One region of the Bacillus sp. AFS053548 genome, then DNA from elsewhere that is predicted to be linked to it. Evidence: a T-box and tRNA genes for the amino acid it is inferred to sense, from the RefSeq annotation. Region 1 holds a T-box; the other holds one or more tRNA genes.
The links. The T-box of region 1 lies ahead of argS (arginine--tRNA ligase). A T-box ahead of a tRNA ligase gene usually reads a tRNA of that ligase, here a tRNA-Arg.

Region 1 (9,024 bases):
GTCAGTTCATCGTATTGTTTAACGATCACTTTTAGAGATTAGTAATCTATCCTAAGGTGATGACCATCCTCATTAATTATTCAATAGTAATCTATTCGAATAAATTAATGAGGATTTTTTTATTAATAATTAACACTGACCAAATATTTCCATCCTGAATATATTAATTAATGCATGGGTTATTTAGATAAATGAATTTAAAAGAAATCATACTTGCTAATCAGTGAGATTCTAAGAAGGTGTTTAATGAATGAAAACTAGTATTATTATTTTGACTTATAATCAGCTTGAGGTATCGAAAAAATGCTTCGAAAGTCTTGCGAAATATACAAAGGAAGATGAAGTAGAAATCATTGTTATTGATAATGGCTCGACTGATGGCACACGAGATTATTTAAAGAATAATCCTTCTTTTATTACAATCTTTAATGAGATAAATATGGGGTTTGCTAAAGGTTGTAATCAAGGAATTGAAGTCGCTACAGGTGATAACTTGTTATTTTTAAATAATGATACAATCGTTACAGAAAATTGGTTAGATGCAATGCTTACTCTTTTATATAGTAATGATAAAATTGGCATGGTTGGGCCTGTAAGTAATTATGTAAGTGGATTGCAGCGAATTAATGTTGATTATCAAAATGATCAAGAAATTAATGATTTTTCATTAAGGTATTGTGCAAGTGTAAAAGGAATGTCTAAGCAAGTATTGAGATTAGTAGGATTTTGTTTATTAGTTAGACGCGAATTAATTGATCGATTAGTAGGATTTGATGAAAGGTTTAAACTAGGTTCATTTGAAGATGATGATATTTGTTTAAGAACTATTTTAGAAGGATATGAATTGCATATTGCTTTAGATTCATTTGTTCATCATTATGGGCACATGACATTCAATGGAAATAGTGAAATTAATATAAATCACCTATATATAGAAAATAGAATGAAGTATATTGAAAAGTGGGGAAACAATTTAATAGATATTGGGTATCCGAAGACGGAAATTATTGAAATGGTACCAGGAAACATAAATAATGTATTAGAAATTGGTTGCTTAGCTGGAGCAACAGGTCTAGAAATTAAAAATCTATACAAATGTGAATTATATGGAACAGAAAGTGATTCAGAATTATCATCAATTGCATCACAATTTTATAAGAAGGTTGATACAATCAAGATTGAAGAAGTTTTCCAAAGTTACCCTAAGGAGTTTTTTGATTTAATCATAATTGATAATATTGTAAACCATCTTGTAGATCCTTGGAGTTTTGTAAAAGAAATCACCAATCTTTTAAAACCATCTGGCTTAATTATTTGTAGAGTTCCAAATGTTTCCCATGGTGAAGTTCTCTTTCAACTATTACAAGGCCAATGGAATTATATACACGCTGGGATATTGAAAAAAGAAAATATTAGATTTTTCACACCTCAAACAATTAATACGCTATTTCCATCCGACCAATTTGAAGTGACGACGAAAAAGAATGAAAATATTAATGTAGATTTAAATATTAAGTTGTTTTTTGAAGAAGTAGTTCATTTAGCTCATAGTTTTGGAATAAATCTTGAACAACTAACTTCAAATCTTGAAATATATAATATGCTCTTGTTAATAAGGAAAAAATAATTAAAAGGCAGTTGAGGGGTCCTCAGCTGCCTTCGTTATTTAATCTATTTGCAAAGTACTCTCTATTTGAAAGTATGCTTGGGTGTGTTGGATAAAAATGATAGGCAAATTCATTGTGCTCATTTGCAAGGCGCAATTCACCTATTCTGTCATAGCATACAGCTAGCTGTAAATGTGGTAGCCAAGTAGTACATGATGGGTTGTGAAGAATCAAACGACTGTTAACCTTGTTTAATGTTGCTTCTTTATACCAATAAATAGCCGAATCAAAATTATTTTTCTCAAAAAAAGTATAAGCTAATCTACAACATGTTTCTGGATGAGTATTGCCATATTTAAGTGCTTTTAATAACCAAGTAGTTTCTAAGTCTCTTAGATTAAACTCGTGATAACAATTAGCAATATAATGACAAGCAAGGATATTAAGTTCTTCAAAAGGCTGATTTAATCTTAAAAATCTTAAAAAATACTTTATTGATTGATCATGTTGATGATCTGAACTTAATTCTTTTGCATAATAAAACAAATCCATTTTTGAAAGATTGAGGTTATTACTTAACATTTGTTCATATATTTGAATATTTTCTTTTGTATTTTGTGTAAAAGGAAGATCTGTAAAAACGAGATTAGTAGAAAATGATTCAGAGGTTTGTTCATTTTTCATATTCGGGGAATGACTTTTTGGACTTAATCTTTTAAATAATCTATTAATTTTTTGTTTACTTTTTACATTCCAACCGATTTGATAATCGACAGCTACATTATAAACTTCATTGTTTATTGACTGTTTTAGCTTAGAAAATGTTAAACGATCATTTTCTAGTAAAACTTCACTATGGTTTAGTAAAAGTATAAAGTCTTTTGTTGCCAATGATTTTGAAAAATTTAATGCATCTATTTCATCCACACCATCAAAGACATGTATTTGGTCTGTAAACTGTCTTGCTAGCTCAATCGTTCGATCGTGGGAATTCATATCAACGATGATAAGTTCATCAACTAAGCTACTAACTGAACTTAGACATCTTTCAATTGTTGCTTCATTATTTTGTACAACCATGCATAAACTGACTGTGATCAAGCTATCACCCTTTTCTATAATTTTGATTTTGTATTAAATGATTGATGATATATTAATGTTATTTACTTAATTAGTAGTTTCCAAATCATCTATTATGCTTATTAAACAGATAGGTTCCAGGAAATATAAAGTTAGTAGATAGTAAGGGTAAGTTATTGATCTTTAAAATATGAGCGGAAATACTCTTGGTTGTGTAGAACGGAAGGGTTATTCGGAACATAACTTGCTGCTATCTCATTATATTTTCTAGCAGTAAGTTGATCGCCTAATCGACTATAGCAAAGGCATAACTGTAAATTAGGTAACCAGGTGTAACACGCTTGATTAATAAAAGGACTACTCGTAGGGACATCAACAAGTGTAGCAAGTTTATACCATGAAATAGCACGTGTAAAATCACCTTTATGAAGATACACAAATCCTAATCGACAGCAGTTTTCTCCACGTGGTCCATCATAAGAAAATGATCTTAGACAACTGCTAATTGCTTCTTCCAATTCGTTCAGATTTAAATAGCAGTCTGCCATTTTTCCACAGGCTTGAATATTATCTTCGTACCAGCCTTTTCCTTCATCAAGAAACAATTCATACCATTCAATTGCCTTTTCGTATAGCTGATGATCTACGCATTCATTAGCATAATAGTATTTGTCACGAGGACTTAATTCATTGCCTGAAGAAATCGCATTTTCATAAATCTTTAAATTACGATCAGAAAACTCTTTATCTTTTTGATGAATAATTGCGGCATCTGATTGAATAATTTCGCCGAAAACTTCTAAATATTCATGTACGAAACCAATCCATTTAAAATTTCTTTCTCGCTTAACGATTCGATTGCGTACAGAACTGAAACTCGGGTTCCCATTTTCATCGAAAGCAAGATGATATTTCATTCCGACAGCGTCGACATTTTTAGTTAATGACTTTTTTAATTTAAGTAATTTTTTTGCATTTTCATCAGTGATAATATCATCAGCATCTAGCCACATAATATAATCCTTCGTTGCTTTAGAAAACGCAAAGTTTCTTGCTGCTGAGAAATCATTGATCCAAGTAAAATCATATATTGAATTTGTAAACTTTTTAGCTATTTCCTTTGTTTTGTCTGTTGAACCAGTATCAATAATGACAATTTCGTCTACTATATTAGATACAGATGATAAACATCTGGAAAGTACGGCTTCTTCGTTTTTAACAATCATACAAAGGCTAAAAGTTATTGGTTTTTTTTTCATGAATTCCACCTCAATTTCTATGTTATTAAGGTTGTCAACAAATGGTGTCATTCATAAAGTTCAAAAAAAAGATAATCTTGAATTTCTATATTAGATATGATTAAATGGAAAAAATGAATATTGAAAATTTTTAGATGAAGAGAGTAATCTTATTTTGATTCTTGTAGAGAGTTGGGGATGGTGGAAGCCTAACAGAACGAATAAGATGAAGCGCACTTCGGAGAAGCAGTCTGAATTAATAGTAGGACTTTGCCGGGGAAGACCTCGTTAACAAATTTTAAAGCTGGTTCAATATATTTGAACAATTAGAGTGGTACCGCGGATTAGTTAAACCCGTCTCTTATGATAGAGACGGTTTTTTTATATTTTGGAGAGGATTGATCAGAATGAATTATGTAAATATGTATAGTGAACAAATTGAAAAAGCTTTAAATGGATCACTAACTTTAACTGAGATTAACTCACTTATCGAAAAACCGAATTATGCAGACCAAGGTGATTTAGCATTTCCTTGTTTCCAATTAGCTAAAGCATTAAAAAAATCTCCAGTTATAATTGCAAAGGAAATTGCACCACTGATTAATCATGATTTAATTGAAAAAGTAGAAGCGAACGGCCCGTACGTAAACTGCTTTTTGAATAAAAAGCTAGTAAGTAAGCAAGTAATTGAATTAGTTCTTGGCCAAGGGAAGGAATATGGAAACCAAGTAATGGGTGAAGACAAAACGGTTGCGATTGATTGTTCCTCACCAAATATTGCTAAGCCATTTTCGATGGGGCATTTGCGTTCAACAATGATTGGAAATTCAATTGCTAAAATAGCTGAAAAAAATGGGTATAAATCAATAAAAATTAATCACCTTGGAGACTGGGGAACACAGTTTGGGAAGTTAATTGTTGCGTATAAACTTTGGGGTAATCAAGACGCAGTAAAAGAAAATCCAATCAAAGAACTTCTAAAATTATATGTTAAATTTCATGAAGAAGTTGAAAAAGAGCCTCAACTTGAGGAAGAAGCTAGAAGTTGGTTTAAGCAATTAGAGGAAAAAAATGAAGAAGCTTTACACTTATGGAAGTGGTTCCGTGATGAGTCTCTTAAAGAATTCATGTTAGTTTATGATTTATTAGGTGTTAGCTTTGATAGCTTTAACGGAGAAGCATTTTACAATAATAAAATGGAGCGAGTTATTGAACTTCTGGAGCAAAAAAACCTTTTAGTGGAATCTGAGGGTGCTGATGTTGTTGAATTAACTGAAAAGGAATTACCACCATGCTTAATTAGAAAATCTGATGGAGCTACGCTGTATGCAACAAGAGATTTAGCAGCTGCACTTTATCGTAAAGAAACATACGATTTTGATAAAGCAGTGTATGTTGTAGGTGGAGAACAAGCATTGCATTTTGATCAAGTATTTACAGTTTTGAAGAAAATGGGTTATGAATGGGCAAATGAAATGGTACATGTTCCATTCGGTTTAATCCTACAAAACGGTAAAAAAATGTCAACTCGAAAAGGGAAAATTGTTCTTTTAGAAGAGGTAATTGAGGAAGCGATTAGTTTAGCTAGTCAAAATATTGCAGAAAAAAATCCTACATTAAAAAATAAAGAAGAAGTTGCAAAAATGGTTGGAGTCGGTGCAATCATTTTCCAAGATTTAAAAAATGATCGTATGAATAACATCGAATTTTCACTTGATCAGATGCTAAAATTTGAAGGTGAAACAGGGCCATATGTACAATACTCAATTGCAAGAACAAATTCAATTTTAGATAAAGCTTCATCACACGATTTAAATAAACAAGATGGACTGGATGATTCATATAGTTGGGACATCATAAAACATATACTTGAGTTCCCTAACAAAGTTACACGTAGTTTTGAACAATTTGAACCATCTGTTATTGCGAAATATACAATAGATTTGGCACAAAGTTTCAATAAATATTATGGAAATACTCATATTCTAACAAATGATGACCAATTAGAGAGTAGATTAGCATTAATTAAAGTTGTTTCCATTGTTTTAGAAGAAGGACTAAGATTATTAGGAATTCGTGCACCAAAAGAAATGTAAAGTAACAGGTATTGAAGGGATTTTTATCTTCAATACCTGTTTTCTTTTTGATTTGATCGTAGAACGCAGGAACAAAGTCTTTCTAAGTTTTATTGCATATAAATAGTTATGTAATGATTTCGATTGGTGTAAAAAGTGTATCTAAATTTAACGATTCTAAGAAAATGATTAAAATTTAAAAGTTTTATTGAAAATGATTATCATTTACATTTATAATGAATTTAAGATATTTAGAGAATAAGGGGAAACGTTCAATGTCGATATTAAATTTTATTAAAAATAGAAGAACGATTAGAGATACAAAAAAGGATCCAATTAATATGGAAGATTTAATGGAGCTACTTGAAGCAGCATCCTATGCTCCTTTCCACAGCAAAGAAGAGCCTTGGCAATTCATTATGGTTTCAGAGGAAAAAGAAAAAGAATATTATGCATCAAAAATTGTAGATAGCTACGAAAGAATGGAATTAAATGAAACATATACAGTTGAGAAAATTAAAAAATCAACGGAATTCTTTAAAACATATATCATCGACACACCTATGCATTTAATTATTACGACAGACCACTCAGAAAATGAAAAGAAAAATTTAGAAGCGATTGGAGCAACCTGTGCATTTGTTCAAAATTTACAATTAGCAGCTTGGGAAAAAAATATTGGAATGGTATGGCGAACAAATCCTTATATTTTTGATAAGCAATTTTACAAAGAGATGGGTATTCCTGAAACTCGAAAAATTTTAGGAGCTCTTCATATCGGTTATATTAATTCAATGCCAAAAGGAACAAAGAAAAGAAAACATCCAAGTGAATGGACTACAAAGCTAAGTCAAAATATTTCACTTTAATATGTCGTTTAAAAAACAAAAAAAGAGAGATCGAAAACAATTTTTTCGTCTCTCTTTTTTGTATTAATTAAAACACCTTAGTAGTCCAGTTTTCGCCATTCCATACATCTGTAACTAATCCTTGGTAAAATTCAGGTTCGTGACAGATAATTAAAAGACTTCCTTTGTACTCTTTTAGTGCGCGTTTTAGTTCTTCTTTAGCATCTACATCTAAATGGTTAGTAGGCTCATCGAGTACAAGTAAGTTTGTTTCTTGATTAATTAGCTTACATAAACGAACTTTCGCCTTTTCTCCACCACTTAAAACTGCAACTTTACTCTCAATATGCTTTGTCGTTAAACCACATTTTGCAAGTGCAGAACGAACTTCATATTGTGTAAATGATGGGAATTCATCCCAAACCTCATCGATACATGTTTTATTATTATCACTTTTTACTTCTTGTTCGAAGTATCCAATGTTAAGAAATTCACCGCGCTCAACTTCACCAGAAATTGGTTTAATATCACCAAGTAAACTACGCATTAACGTCGTTTTACCGATACCGTTCGCACCAACTAAAGCAATTTTCTGTCCACGTTCCATACGTAGATTTAAAGGTTTTGATAGAGGCTCATCGTAACCAATGACTAAATCTTTTGCTTCAAATATTAATTTACCTGAAGTACGAGCTGGTTTGAAGTTGAATTCTGGTTTTGGCTTTTCACGTGCAAGCTCAATTACATCCATTTTATCAAGTTTCTTTTGGCGAGACATAGCCATATTACGAGTAGAAACACGAGCTTTATTACGAGCAACGAAATCTTTTAGTTCAGAGATTTCTTGTTGTTGACGTTTATATGCTGATTCTAATTGTGATTTTTTCATTTCATGAATTCCTTTGAAATTATCATAATCACCAACATAACGATTTAATTCTTGGTTTTCCATATGATAAATCAAGTTAATAACACTGTTTAAAAACGGAATATCATGTGAAATTAAAATAAATGCATTTTCATACTCTTGTAAATAGCGCTTTAACCATTCAATATGTTGCTCATCTAAATAGTTAGTAGGCTCATCGAGTAATAAGATATCTGGTTTTTCTAAAAGAAGTTTTGATAGAAGAACCTTTGAACGTTGACCACCAGAAAGTTCAGTTACATCGCGATCAAGTCCGATATCTTCTAAACCTAAACCACGACCAATTTCTTCAACTTTAGCATCAATAATATAGAAATCATTATTTGTTAAAGTATCTTGAAGAACACCTACATCTTCAAGCATTTTCTCCATTTCTTCAGGAGTTGCTTCAGCCATTTTTACATATAAATCATTAATTTCATTTTCCATATCAAACATATATTGGAAAGCACTTTTTAATACGTCACGAATTGACATACCTGGCTGTAATACAGCATGCTGATCTAAATAACCTACACGTACTTTTTTAGACCATTCAACCTTACCTTCATCAGGCTGTAATTTTCCAGTAACGATATTCATGAAAGTTGATTTACCTTCACCATTTGCACCAATAAGACCGATATGTTCACCTTTTAATAGACGGAATGATACATCATTAAAAATTGCACGATCACCGAATCCATGGCTTAAGTTTTTTACAGTTAAAATACTCATAGATCGACACCTTTTCTTTATTTTTCATATAATAATGTTCTTTATGAAAGAACGTAATTTAAACAGTCACCATCTAATTATAGTCTGCAACTGGGTATGTGTTCAACAGTAAATTAAGTTATAACTTAAGGGGGGCGGGTTAGAACCGAGGGGACTTTTAAAAAAAGGAAAAAAAATCCATATACCCCTACTATTCCTATCCCCATATTTTTGTATTTAATGTATAATTCAGAAGTGTAATAGTCAAAAAGTGGGTTTTGAAGGCGTATAAATATAGAATTAGCCATACCTACTATTCGGAGGAGGAAGTTTAATGTTTGGTAAAGTTGCTGCAGATATGCTTGGTTTAAGTGATGTAGGTAGTGTTATTGAACCGAAAAATTATGACAAAGTTGATTCTGACGATTATGTAATGCATGAAGATAATGAAAAAATTTATTTCTTAATTAAATCAAAATCAGATGAGTATTGCTTTACGAATAAGGCTTTAATTCATTTAGACGGTACAAGTGCAATAAGTAAGAAGCGTAC
Region 2 (13,274 bases), on a different contig from region 1:
GAACCACTAATGAGTTTTATTGGTTTAAAGGGAGATGCAGCATTAGTATTAGTTTTAGGAAATGTTTTAAATCTATATGCAGCCCTTGGAGCAATGCTACCGATGGATTTAACTGTTAAGGAGGCATTGATCCTTGCAGTTATGTTAAGTTTTTCTCATAATCTATTTGTTGAAACGACAGTAGCTACTGCTGTAGGAGTTCGAGCATCTTTTGTTGTTTTAGTAAGGATTGGATTTGCAATTATATCTGCTATTTGTATCCATTTCTTTTGGTCTGGTGGAACAGAAATTGTTCATAAAGGCATTGCTGTTGCAGAAAGCGTTAACCAGTCAGGATGGGAGATCGTTTATAATGCCATCATCTCGTCATTAATGGGTATTTTAAACCTTATTAAAATTGTTTTTCCATTAATGCTAGTTATTCAAATTGCAAAAGATTTTGGGTGGATGAACTATATAACAAAAGCACTATCTCCATTTACTAAATTAATCGGTGTTGAAGCAAAAGCTGGAGTTACATTAGCTGCGGGATTGTTTTTTGGATTAGCTTTTGGAGCAGGTGTTATGATTCAAGCCGTTAAAGAAGATGGTGTTTCGAAACGAGATTTATACCTCGTTTTCTTATTTTTAGTAGCTTGTCATGCTGTAGTAGAAGATACACTTCTCTTTATTCCTTTAGGGATTCCAGTTTTATACTTATTTTTAATTCGTTTCTTTGTCGCATTAGTTGTTACTTGTATAGTTGCAAGAATCGTAGGAAGAGTTGGTAGAAAAACTGAATCAAATTTAAAAGCTGAAGTGAAATAGAAAGGAAATTCTGATGAAAATAAATACGATACTTTTTGATTTAGATGGTACTTTAATCAATACAAACGAATTAATTATTGCATCATTCTTGCATACTTTAAATAAATATTATCCTGAACAATATAAACGTGAACATGTTATACCTTTTATGGGTCCAACTTTAACTGAATCATTCTCTACGGTAGATGCAGAAAGAGTTGATGAGTTAATCTCGGAATATCGCAGTTTTAATATGGAGATGCATGATGAGTTTGTTGAGGAGTATGAAACGGTTTATGAGACGATTGAAACTTTACACAAATTAGGCTATAAAATTGGGATTGTAACAACAAAGGCACGAAATGTTGTTGAAATGGGCTTAAGTTTTAGTCGATTAAAGCAATTCTTTGATACTGTTATCACAATTGATGACGTACAAAATGCAAAGCCACATCCAGAACCGATTCAATTAGCTTTAAAAAAATTAAATTCTATTCCTGAAGAGAGTATAATGGTGGGCGATAATTACCATGATATTGAAGGTGGTCAAAATGCTGGAACGAAAACAGCAGGTGTTGCTTGGTCACTAAAAGGAAAAGAATTTTTAGCTACATTTAAACCTGATTTTATGCTTGAGAAGATGAGCGATCTCTTACCAATTTTAGGGATTGATGAGAATTGAGGAAAACGAAACACTACCTAATTGAAGGTGAAAATTCACTTTGGCAAGTCTACAAGACTGTTTCATTTTGGAAAACATTTCGAAATACTATTGTCATTGAAATAGCTCGGTATATCCCTTTCTTTAGACTGAAAAACTCGATGTATAGGAATCTCATTGGAATGAAAGTAGGAGAGTATACATCCTTTGCTTTTAAAGTAACGCCTGATTTAATGTTTCCAGAATTAATTTCAGTTGGTAGGAATTCGATTATCGGCTATAATACAACAATCTTGGCGCATGAATATTTAATTAATGAATATCGATTAGGAGAAGTTATTATTGGTAATAATGTGTTAGTTGGTGCAAATACGACAATCCTGCCAGGTGTCACAATTGGTGATGGAGCGAAAGTTTCAGCTGCAACACTTGTCAACAAAGATGTTCCAGCTGGTGCATTTGTTGGAGGTAATCCAATGGTTATTATTTCATTACCTCAATCTGAAACTACTATTTAAACTCTTAAAAAAGTGGTTTTCAATATTTTTTGTTTCGGTTAAAATAATACTTTGACAACTTATTTTAGATAATGTGGAAATTGTACGTTCGTTTAAAATTCTTATAATTTGGACGGCGACTATTTCCTCTTTTTATGTGATATACTGTGATAAGCTTGAAAAACTGGAGGATCGAATGTCTGAAAATTTGGGGAATCAAACAAATCAATTTCATAATGTCGTTTCGTTCTCGTTACCTAAAGATTACTTCTACGAAAAAGGGATGAAAGCTTATAATAGTAACGATTCTGAGCAAGCGATTTATTATTTAAAAAAAGCTGCTGAAAATGAAGAAAATCAAACAGTTCTTATAGATATTTCTAGAAAGCTTTTATCATTACATCAATATCAAACTACAATAACAATTTTAGAATATATTTTAGATAAATTTCCTACAAATGAGGATGTATATTATTTATTAGCATTTGCATTTTTTGAATTAGGATTATTCCAAAAAGCTAATTTGTATGCTCAAAAGTATTTAGAAATTGGCACGGATGAAGAGCAATTAGAAGAACTAGAAGACTATTTAGATATTATTCATAGTGAAGAAGATGATGATTTAAGTATCAACGATGATTTATTAGTGCTTCAAGAGCGGGTTACAAGCTATTTGGCAAATCATGATTGGAAATCTGCTAAAACAACTTTACTTAATATTGTTGATAAGTATCAAGAATTTTGGCCAGCTTATAATAACTTAGCTTTAGTAGAGCTTCATTTAGGTAATCCTGAAGAATCTGAAAGAGTATTACAATATGTTTTAGAACAAAATCCAGGTAATTTATCAGCTTTAATTCATTTAACAATGCTAAAAAGAATATTAAATGAACAAGAAATTGCTCTACGATATCTTGAAGGCTTATCAAATATTGTTCCAATCTCTGAAGAGCACCGCCACAAGCTTGGTGTACTTTTCTATCAATTCAAGAAGTATGAAGAAGCTTATAAATTATTTAATTTACTTTACATGGAACGACCAGATCGTGAAATACAGTTTTATTATATGTTCTGTGATGCAGCTTATCAATCTGGAAGAATTGAAACGGCGGAGCGTATTTGGAATTTTGAAATGACAAGTGAATTTGATGATCATGAGGAATTGGCTCCATGGGCTGAAAAAAAACATTCATCGAATGAAATCGAGCAATTAATGGCTGAAACAGAGTACCAAGCAAAATACTCCAATTCGAATAGTGAGAGATGGGGATTAATCTATTTTATGAAGGAGTATTATTATGAACAAAAATTTAGTTCAATCCTTCAAGATTTAAATCCATTAGAAAATATTGGTCTCGATGAACAATTAGAACAAGTACTTCTAAATAATATGTGTTATCTAGAGCCTCATCCGTCATTGAATATTGCGATTAACGGCGCGAAGAAAGTACAAACAACTTGGGAAGAAGATTATATAATACTACGTAATCATCTTCAATTATGGTTTTTCGCTATTTGTGAGCTTACGTTAAAATATAAAGAATTACCTGTAAGTGAAGATGTTTTACTAGCTGCTACACATTATCTTGTTGAAAATGAAGTAAAACGTGTATCACAAAAGAAAATTGCAGCAAACTATAATATCTCTACCTATTTATTAAATAAAGGCATTAGCGCCATTCGAAGCTTGTTTTAATACCAGATGGTGTTAATGCAAGCTTTCTTTATTTCTCATTAAGGTGAGTATAAATTGGCAGCAAGGATTTGTACTCGATGTGGTAGCCAATACTAGGAATTAAGTATAAGTGCAACTATGCCTTTGACTTCTCCTAAAAGGCTCGTCAGTCGAAGAGTTTTCTTTATCATGAGCATATGATTTGTTGTTTTATGTCATCGCGTATTAGGATAGTGATAGTTAATGAAGTAGGGCTATTAGCCATTTAAGTACAAGGAGTGATTAAGAAATGGAAGAAAAAATTTATGATGTTATTATCATTGGAGCTGGTCCTGCAGGGATGACTGCAGCTGTATATACATCTCGTGCAAATCTTTCTACATTAATGATGGAACGTGGTATTCCAGGTGGACAGATGGCAAATACTGAAGAAATTGAAAACTACCCAGGTTTTGATAGTATTTTAGGCCCAGACTTATCAAATAAAATGTTTGATCATGCGAAAAAATTTGGTGCTGAATACGCTTATGGAGACATTAAAGAAATTATCGACGGTAAAGAATATAAAACAATCATTGCTGGTAAAAAAGAATACAAAGCGCGCGCAATTATTATTTCAACTGGTGCAGAATACAAAAAAATTGGTGTTCCAGGTGAGCAAGAGCTAGGTGGACGTGGTGTATCTTACTGTGCAGTTTGTGATGGAGCATTCTTTAAAGATAAAGAATTAGTAGTTATAGGTGGCGGAGATTCAGCAGTAGAAGAAGGCGTATATTTAACTCGCTATGCTTCAAAAGTTACAATCGTTCACCGTAGAGATCAATTACGAGCTCAAAAAATTCTTCAAGACCGTGCATTTGCAAATGAAAAGATTTCATTTATTTGGAATTCAACAATTAAAGAAGTTAACGGAACTGATGGTAAAGTAAGTAGCGTAACGCTTGTAGATACTCAAAATGGTGAAGAATCTGAATTTAAAACAGATGGCGTATTTATCTATATTGGCATGCTGCCTTTAACAAAACCATTCTTAAGTTTAGGTATTACAAATGAAAATGGATATATCGAAACAAATGATGTAATGGAAACAAGAGTACCAGGTATTTTTGCTGCTGGTGATGTTCGTGAAAAAACTTTACGTCAAGTTGTAACAGCTACTGGAGACGGAAGTATTGCTGCTCAAGCAGTACAACATTATATTGAAGAATTAATAGAAGAATTATCTAAAACTAACTAATCTTGATTAATAAAATTAAGTTTTAGAATTGTGAACAAAATTGTAATATTCTGAAACTTATATGTAATTAGGGTGTAACTCTCCTGAAATATAGTTACTGTAATATAGACAATAACCAGAGAGCCCCCTAATATATATAGGAACATGGATATGCGCTTGTCCATGTTCCCTTTTTTTGTGCATTAAAGTATAAATTTGCAGCGACAAAGGAGGACCTGACGTAGTAGCAATTAAGTATAAGTGTAACTACGCCTTTAGTCTTCGCTTTAAAGCTCGTAAATTAGTGAGTATTCATTATTTGTCTCCGAAAGTGATCGGTTTTGTTCCTCAATCGTAGTTCGAATCCACAAAATCTTTTCCTTTAGCCAGGACCTTTCTACCCTAATTCCCACTCTTAACAAGTTGTTGTCTGACTAGTTTAACGGTATAATATAGATTGGGCAGTTTCAACCAACTGCAAGTCCAAATTGTAAGTGAGGTATAAGAAATGCAAAGAGTTACACATTGTGTTTTGGTAAATGAAAATAATATCCTCTTGCTACAAAAACCTAGAAGAAACTGGTGGGTTGCACCCGGCGGTAAGATGGAGCCAGGTGAAAACATTAGAGAAGCAGTTGTTCGTGAATATCGTGAAGAAACAGGTGTTTACTTAAAAAACCCAAAATTAAAAGGTGTTTTTACAATTATTATAGAAGAAGAAGCTAAGGTAGTGAATGAATGGATGATGTTTTCATTTTTGGCTACCGAGTTTGACGGTGAAAATCAAGATGAGTGTGAAGAAGGAATTCTTCGCTGGCATGCAATAGATGAAGTGAAAAATCTTCCTATGGCAGCAGGTGACTATCATATTATTGATTATTTACTAAAGGGTAAAGAAATTTTACATGGTACTTTTGTATATACACAGGATTTTGAATTATTAAGATATCGTTTAAATCCTAGTTAACCTAAACTTTATAGAAAGGGTTGAGTTAAATGCCTACAAGATCACATGTAAAAATGGTTATTATAACTGGAATGTCAGGTGCTGGAAAGACTGTCGTTGTTCAAGCGTTAGAAGATATCGGTTATTTCTGTGTCGATAATCTTCCTCCTGCTCTACTTCCAAAATTTGTAGAGCTATTAAAGGACCCGGACCACAATACAACAGATAAAGTTGCTCTTGTTATGGATTTACGAGGAAGAGAATTTTTTGATCAGTTAGGGAATTCGTTAGATCAATTAATGTCTACTCCTTCAATCATCCCTCAAATTTTATTTTTAGATGCAACGAATGCCGCACTTGTTACTCGCTACAAAGAAACTCGTCGCTCACATCCACTTTCTCCAACGGGTTCTCCATTAAAAGGAATTGAGTTGGAACGTACTCTTTTAGCCGAGGTAAAAGGGCGTGCACAATTAATTTATGATACTTCAGATTTAAAACCTAAAATATTACGAGAAAAAATAATTGAACAATTTAGAGAAAATGAACAAGAAGGTTTTTCAGTAAATATTCAGTCATTCGGTTTTAAGTACGGAATACCAATTGATGCGGATTTAGTATTTGACGTACGATTTTTACCAAACCCATTTTATATTGAATCAATGCGTCCTTTAACTGGCTTAGATGAAGAAGTTTCCTCTTATGTTCTTAAATTTAATGAGACAACTGAATTTATGCTGAAATTAATTGATTTAATTAGTTTTATGTTACCTCAATATAAAAGAGAAGGTAAACGACAACTAATCATTGCGATCGGATGTACGGGTGGACAGCATCGCTCTGTTACTTTAGCGGAGTATTTAGCTAACTACTATAAGGATCAATATGATACCAATGTTAGTCATCGGGATGTAGAAAAAAGGAGTCATAAGTAATGGATAGTCAACGTTCGAAAATAGTAATAATTGGAGGCGGAACGGGACTATCTGTTTTAGTTCGTGGGTTGAAAAAACATCCCGTTGATATTACCGCTATCGTTACAGTCGCAGATGATGGTGGTAGCTCTGGACGATTACGTGACGAGTTAAAAATTCCACCGCCTGGTGATGTACGAAATGTACTTGCCGCGTTATCAGATGTGGAACCGATGTTGGAAGAATTATTCCAGCATCGATTTGCAACATCTGGAGACCTTTCTGGACATTCACTAGGTAATTTAATGCTAAGTGCAATGACTGCGATTACAGGTGATTTTTACCGTGCAATCATTGAAATGAGAAGGGTATTAAATGTTAGAGGGAAAGTTATACCAGCAGCTAATCAAAGTGTCGTATTAAAAGCTGAATTAGAAGATGGTACAATTGTTTCAGGTGAATCAAAAATTCCTTATTCTGGTAAGAAGATTAAAAGAGTATTTTTAGCACCTGGAAATGTTGAACCTTTAAAAGAGGCGCTTGATGAAATAAATCGTGCTGACTTAATTGTAATTGGACCGGGTAGTTTATATACGAGTATCCTTCCTAATCTATTAGTTACTAAAATCGGGAAGGCTGTTGTAAATTCAAACGCTAAAAAAGTATATGTATGTAATGTGATGACTCAAGCGGGTGAAACTTTGCATTATACAGCTAGTGATCATGTAAGGGCTCTATACCAGCATTTAGATTCAAGTTTTATCGATACAATTATAGTAAATGAAGGCACAATGCCTATAAATATTTTAGAACTTTATAAGGAAGAACATGCTCAACAAGTAAAACTAGATATAAATGAGCTTGAATCTTTAAATCTAGAAATTGTTCATAAGTCGATCGTTAAATATGATGATAATGTGATTAGGCATGATACGGTAAAGTTGGCTGAAATCCTATGTGATCTCATTCCGACAAAAATAAAAGAATAATGAAGAAATATATAGAGCTAGAAGGAGGGGGTGATTCAAATGTCCTTTGCATCAGAAACGAAAAAAGAATTAACAACGATTGAGATCAAAGATTGTTGTTCAAAATCTGAGCTATCCTCTTTAATTCGAATGAATGGTTCGTTATCAATTGCGAATCGCCAATTTATTATAGATGTAGTTACTGAAAATGCAGCAATTGCTAGAAGAATATATGTATTAATTAAACGTGTTTATGATGTGGGCGTTGAATTACTCGTTCGTAAAAAAATGCGTCTTAAAAAGAACAATGTATATATTGTTCGAATAAAAGAAGAAGCGAAACATATTTTAAATGATCTTTATATAACTGGTGAAGGATTTACCTTTACGAATGAAATAGCGAAAGAGCTAATTGCGAAGAAATGTTGTAAACGCTCCTATTTAAGAGGTGCTTTTCTAGCTGGTGGTTCAGTAAATAATCCAGAGACATCTTCATATCATTTAGAAATTTTTTCACTGTATAAAGAGCATACAGAAGAAATTTGTCGTCTAATGAATGAATTCGGATTAAATGCTAAAACACTGGAAAGACGTAAAGGCTATATTACGTACTTAAAGGAAGCAGAAAAAATTACTGAGTTTTTAAACGTTGTTGGTGCACATTCGGCTTTATTAAGGTTTGAAGATATTCGCATTGTAAGAGATATGAGAAACAGTGTTAATCGTCTAGTTAATTGTGAAACTGCGAACTTAAATAAAACGATCAGTGCAGCCTTCAGACAAATTGAAAATATACGTTATATCCAAAGCTCAGTTGGTTTAGATATATTACCGCCAAAGTTACGTGAAATTGCAGAACTTCGAGTAGCGTATGAGGATGTAACATTAAAAGAGTTAGGTGAAATGGTATCTAGTGGCGCAATTAGTAAATCAGGAATCAATCATCGACTACGTAAAATTGATGAAATAGCTGATAAACTAAGAGCGGGAGAACCAATAAAAATAAAATAAAAGTTAAGAGGGAAGAAAAAATGATTGAGAAAAAAGGGAGAGTACTATTAGAAACTGGAATACAGGCTCGTCCAGCAGCACAATTTGTTCAAGTTGCTACGAGATTTCGTTCAGAAGTATTATTAGCTTACAAAGGTAAACAAGTAAACGTTAAGAGTATTATGGGTGTTATGAGTCTTGCTGTTCCTCATGGAGAAGAAATTGTAATTACTGTTACTGGCGACGATGAAGTTGAAGCGATGGAAGCAGTAATGGACTTTATTGGAGAAGAAATTTGATGTAATTGGACATTCACAAGTTGGATGTCCAATTTTTTTCTATAAAAAAACTAGCCGAAAAATTACGGCTAGTTTATTATTATTATTTAATAGATGCAGTATTAGAAATTACTTTATCAATTAATCCGTATTCTAATGCACGGTCTGCAGTCATAAAGTTATCGCGCTCTGTATCACGCTCGATCGTATCTAATGGTTGACCAGTACGATCTGCAAGAATTTTGTTTAATTTATCACGTAAGAACAAGATTCGCTTAGCTGCAATTTCGATTTCTGTAGCTTGACCTTGAGCACCACCTAATGGTTGGTGAATCATAACTTCTGCATTTGGAAGAGCATATCTCTTTCCTTTTTCCCCAGCAGATAATAAGAAAGCACCCATTGAAGCCGCCATACCGATACAAATTGTAGATACTTGAGGCTTAATAAAGTTCATCGTATCATAAATAGCCATACCAGCAGTAATACTTCCTCCTGGACTATTTATGTATAATGAAATATCCTTATCTGGATCTTCTGCTGCTAAAAATAAAAGTTGTGAAACAATTGAGTTAGCTACGTTATCATCGATTGCGCTACCTAACATGATGATGCGGTCTTTTAATAGACGAGAGTATATATCATACGCACGCTCACCACGACTTGTTTGTTCAATAACTGTAGGAATTAAATTCATTTTTTCTCCTCCTTGTTTAAAACAAATGAATGATTAATACAATAATACCTTTAAGGTCAGAAAAGGTCAAATAAAAGAGATGCTATATATAATGTATTATTTAAACTAAAAAATATTGACCTTTTATAACATATCTATTTATCTAATACTTCAACATCATTAACGACTTTTCCTATTATTAAACGTAACTTTATGTAGTTTTTCTTTTGATCAGTTAAAAAACTAATACTTAACTGATTGGAGCATAGTTGAGTCTTATGGACAGAACGTAGAACTTTCCAAGATGAGAACGAAATTTCGTTATTAAAGTGTAAGCTAGTGATAATGAAAAAATGATACGTCTATATATACTAGACAAAGACAACGAAGGAAAAGGCACTCTAAAAAGACTCAAGAAAAAAGCTTTTACTGGTATCAACAAGTCATCAAAAAAACGGAAAAAACCTATAAAATAATGATCATCAAAGAAGACACTCAAATCAACCCCATGTGCATCTTCTTCTTTTTTCCAATTTAAAGAATATTTTCGTACTCAAAAAGAAACCTAAATCATTGCGGTCAGAACATTCTAACGATATAATAAAACATAAGATTTTCTTATAAACCTACGTATAAGCTACATAGCGAAACATCAGCGCACCAATCGAGCCACTCCTTTCAATTACCTACTGAGGCAAGGGTGGGACAGAGTAAACATATTTCTGGTGAAACCAATCGAGCCGCTACTTGCATTAACCTCCTGAGATTGGGGCGACCAAAACACTATACTTGTTTTAACTTTTAAATAAACATGCGTTCGTAGCTCAGTGGATAGAGCAACGGTTTCCGGTACCGTGTGTCGCAGGTTCGAATCCTGTCGAGCGCGCTAAAAATAAACCGAGTGATAAGATCTGTTAATCAACAGAAATATCGCTCGGTTTTTATTTTCTCTGTTAACTCTGAAGATCAGCCCTAAATCCTACTATTACCCTACAACTAAAGATGTACTAAAACTCCGTCCAATGAAGAATGGGTTCCCTTAACTTAAAATCATATATTTAAAGTAAATAAAGGGAGGTCATTCAAATGGACATGAATTCTTGGTTTCTTGAAGAAATGGCACAAATGAATAAAGATGAAATAGAAAGAGAATTAAAATTTAAAGAAACCTATAAACTGTACTCAACATCTAAAAAGAAAAAATACTGCATCGACTTAAAAATCATTAAATTATATATCTAAACTGAAGACTGTTTAAAATATTTACTAAAATTTATCTGCTCTTTTTACTCCTTCTATTTTTTTCCTCTATCCTTTTTCTTAAATATATGATATATTACTCTTTGCGATGAGCTAATTTGAGTAAGACGAGAGATATGCGCAAGCTAAACGCGCGGATGTGGCCGCCCGGTCTCTCGCCTCAAACGCATCAAGACGTCTGCTGCGGCAGGCGTCTTTCTTTTTGTTCATTTCTTTGTGTATAATAGTACATATTATAATTGAAGGGAATGTTTTTGTGTTAACGATTACAGAATACACTGTAGAAGAAATAAAAGATCCATTTGGTATCATTGAAGGGGATCGATATGAGTTTATACTTTATATCAATGTACCAGAGGATGATGAATTATATAATGAAAAAGGTATATACATAAAAGCTCTTTTTGGAGTAAATGGTGACGTGTCGAAATTAATTAAATATGACTTGTATGAAGCTGAATCAAATCAGTATTTAGATTTTGATTTGGAAGATGATGAAGAAAAAGAAGTATTCGAATTTTGTAAAACTCATTTAACAGTTGAAGAATAATATTAATGTGTTATTGAATGACACACTTCAGCTTAGGAGATATCCTTTTTTGGGTATTTCTCAACACACTATTGAGTAATTGTAAACACAGTACCAATTGTGTGTACACACATATAAAACACTAATATTTTGAATAAATGTTACGTTTTGAAAACCTTGATTTATCAAGGTTTTTTTGTTGTGTTTTTAAATAGATAGATTTTTTAGAATATTGGCACATAATTTGCAATATTTAAATTGATTACACAACTTGTCCTTGTAACGCGTAATTCTTTTGTCATTATTTGTAAAAATGTAAGCGTTTCATCGACGAGAAAAATTGAGGAGGTGTAGGATGAATATCTTATTGGTATGTTCTGCAGGAATGTCGACTAGTTTACTAGTTACAAAAATGGAACAAGCAGCTAAGACCAAAGGAATTCAGGCAACAATATGGGCTGTTGCTGGTGATGAGGCAAAAGAAAATTTAGTCAAAGCGGATGTATTACTTCTTGGTCCTCAGGTTCGTTATCTAGTCTCAGAAATGAAGAAACTAGCTGAACCTAAAGGGATACCAGTAGATACGATTAATCCGGTGCATTATGGATTGATGAATGGTGAAGCTGTACTAGAAATGGCTTTAAATTTGAAAAAATAACGGGGAATTAAAAATCTAGAGAGAAAAGAAGGTGTATTTGAATGATGCGTTTTGCTGAGAAGTATATAATGCCTGCCGCAGCGAAGTTTGGTAATCAACGTCATTTGTTAGCGATCCGTGATGCGTTAATTGGAATGATTGCCATTACGATGATTGGAGCTTTTGCTGTACTTATTAATAACTTAGGTGGAGCAATCCACGGCTACGATAAAATGATGGAAACAGTCTTTGGTACAAACTGGAAAACACTAGGCAGTGATATTTGGTGGGGAACATTTGCATTTATGACAGTATTTGCCGTAGTAGGGATCGCGCATAGATTAGCTCGTTCTTATGGTGATGAAGGTTTTGAAGCAATGCTTGTTGCTTTAGCGTGTTACTTTGTACTTGTTCCACAATCATTAGCTGCAGTATCTGTTACGTTAAATGGTGGTAAGACAGCTACAGGCGGAACTTGGGGATTTATTAGTTGGAATTCATTAAACTCAACGGCTTTATTTACAGGAATTATCGTTGCGATTATTGCAACTGAAATTTTTGTACGTTTAGCTAGAGTGAAACAATTAGTTATTAAATTACCAGATGGCGTTCCACCAGCAGTATCAAAAGCGTTTGCAAAGTTATTACCAGGTATGTTAACAATTTTTATCGTTGCATTAGTTGGCTTATTGTTCAGATTATATATTTCGAATGGCGTATTCTTTAATGATTGGTTAAATTCAGTCCTTGTAAAACCATTAACTGATGCAGCAGATTCATTAGGATTTGCAGTTGCGATTGCATTTTTTGTCCATTTCTTCTGGGCGATTGGATTACATGGTCCAAATATTTTAGGGGGTATTACAACTCCTTTATTAACAACTCTAGGTAACCATAACATCGATTTATATGCAAAAGGTGTAACAGATCTAGATAAGTATTCTGTTTTAGCAGGCCCATTCTTAGACGCATTCGTATATATGGGTGGATCAGGTACTACAATCGGTTTACTCATTGCAATGTTCTTAGTTAACCGTAAACGTCATAAACAGATGATTGCTTTAGGAACACCACCAGGATTATTTAATATTAATGAACCAATTATTTTCGGTTTACCAATCGTGTTAAACCCAGTCTGGTTAATACCATTTATCTGTACTCCAATTATTTTAACCATTATTTCTTATTTAGCTGTTCAATCACATATTGTTTTTCCAGTTGTTTCTACAATCCCTTGGGTA

Region 2: it encodes a tRNA-Arg, which carries the amino acid that the T-box ahead of argS (arginine--tRNA ligase) is inferred to sense. The anticodon was not compared.

Annotation. Positions count from the first base shown of each region.
Region 1 covers NZ_NUHI01000047.1:514-9,537, reverse strand. Annotated here, with positions in the region: partial or broken gene CN946_RS23610 (collagen-like protein) at 1-22, shown strand, start outside; gene CN946_RS20620 (glycosyltransferase) at 251-1,627, shown strand; gene CN946_RS20615 (tetratricopeptide repeat-containing glycosyltransferase) at 1,650-2,708, opposite strand; gene CN946_RS20610 (tetratricopeptide repeat-containing glycosyltransferase family 2 protein) at 2,861-3,946, opposite strand; T-box leader at 4,069-4,290, shown strand; gene argS (arginine--tRNA ligase) at 4,333-6,021, shown strand; gene CN946_RS20600 (nitroreductase family protein) at 6,276-6,869, shown strand; gene CN946_RS20595 (ABC-F family ATP-binding cassette domain-containing protein) at 6,937-8,493, opposite strand; gene CN946_RS20590 (PH domain-containing protein) at 8,807-9,024, shown strand, end outside.
Region 2 covers NZ_NUHI01000016.1:31,020-44,293, reverse strand. Annotated here, with positions in the region: gene CN946_RS09590 (nucleoside recognition domain-containing protein) at 1-807, shown strand, start outside; gene ppaX (pyrophosphatase PpaX) at 821-1,468, shown strand; gene CN946_RS09580 (acyltransferase) at 1,465-1,965, shown strand; gene CN946_RS09575 (tetratricopeptide repeat protein) at 2,141-3,640, shown strand; gene trxB (thioredoxin-disulfide reductase) at 3,909-4,856, shown strand; gene CN946_RS09565 (NUDIX hydrolase) at 5,344-5,802, shown strand; gene rapZ (RNase adapter RapZ) at 5,832-6,716, shown strand; gene CN946_RS09555 (gluconeogenesis factor YvcK family protein) at 6,716-7,684, shown strand; gene whiA (DNA-binding protein WhiA) at 7,724-8,674, shown strand; gene CN946_RS09545 (HPr family phosphocarrier protein) at 8,695-8,952, shown strand; gene clpP (ATP-dependent Clp endopeptidase proteolytic subunit ClpP) at 9,035-9,628, opposite strand; tRNA gene CN946_RS09535 (tRNA-Arg) at 10,421-10,493, shown strand; gene CN946_RS23425 (hypothetical protein) at 10,694-10,849, shown strand; gene CN946_RS09530 (DUF6509 family protein) at 11,124-11,417, shown strand; gene CN946_RS09525 (PTS sugar transporter subunit IIB) at 11,752-12,054, shown strand; gene CN946_RS09520 (PTS sugar transporter subunit IIC) at 12,096-13,274, shown strand, end outside.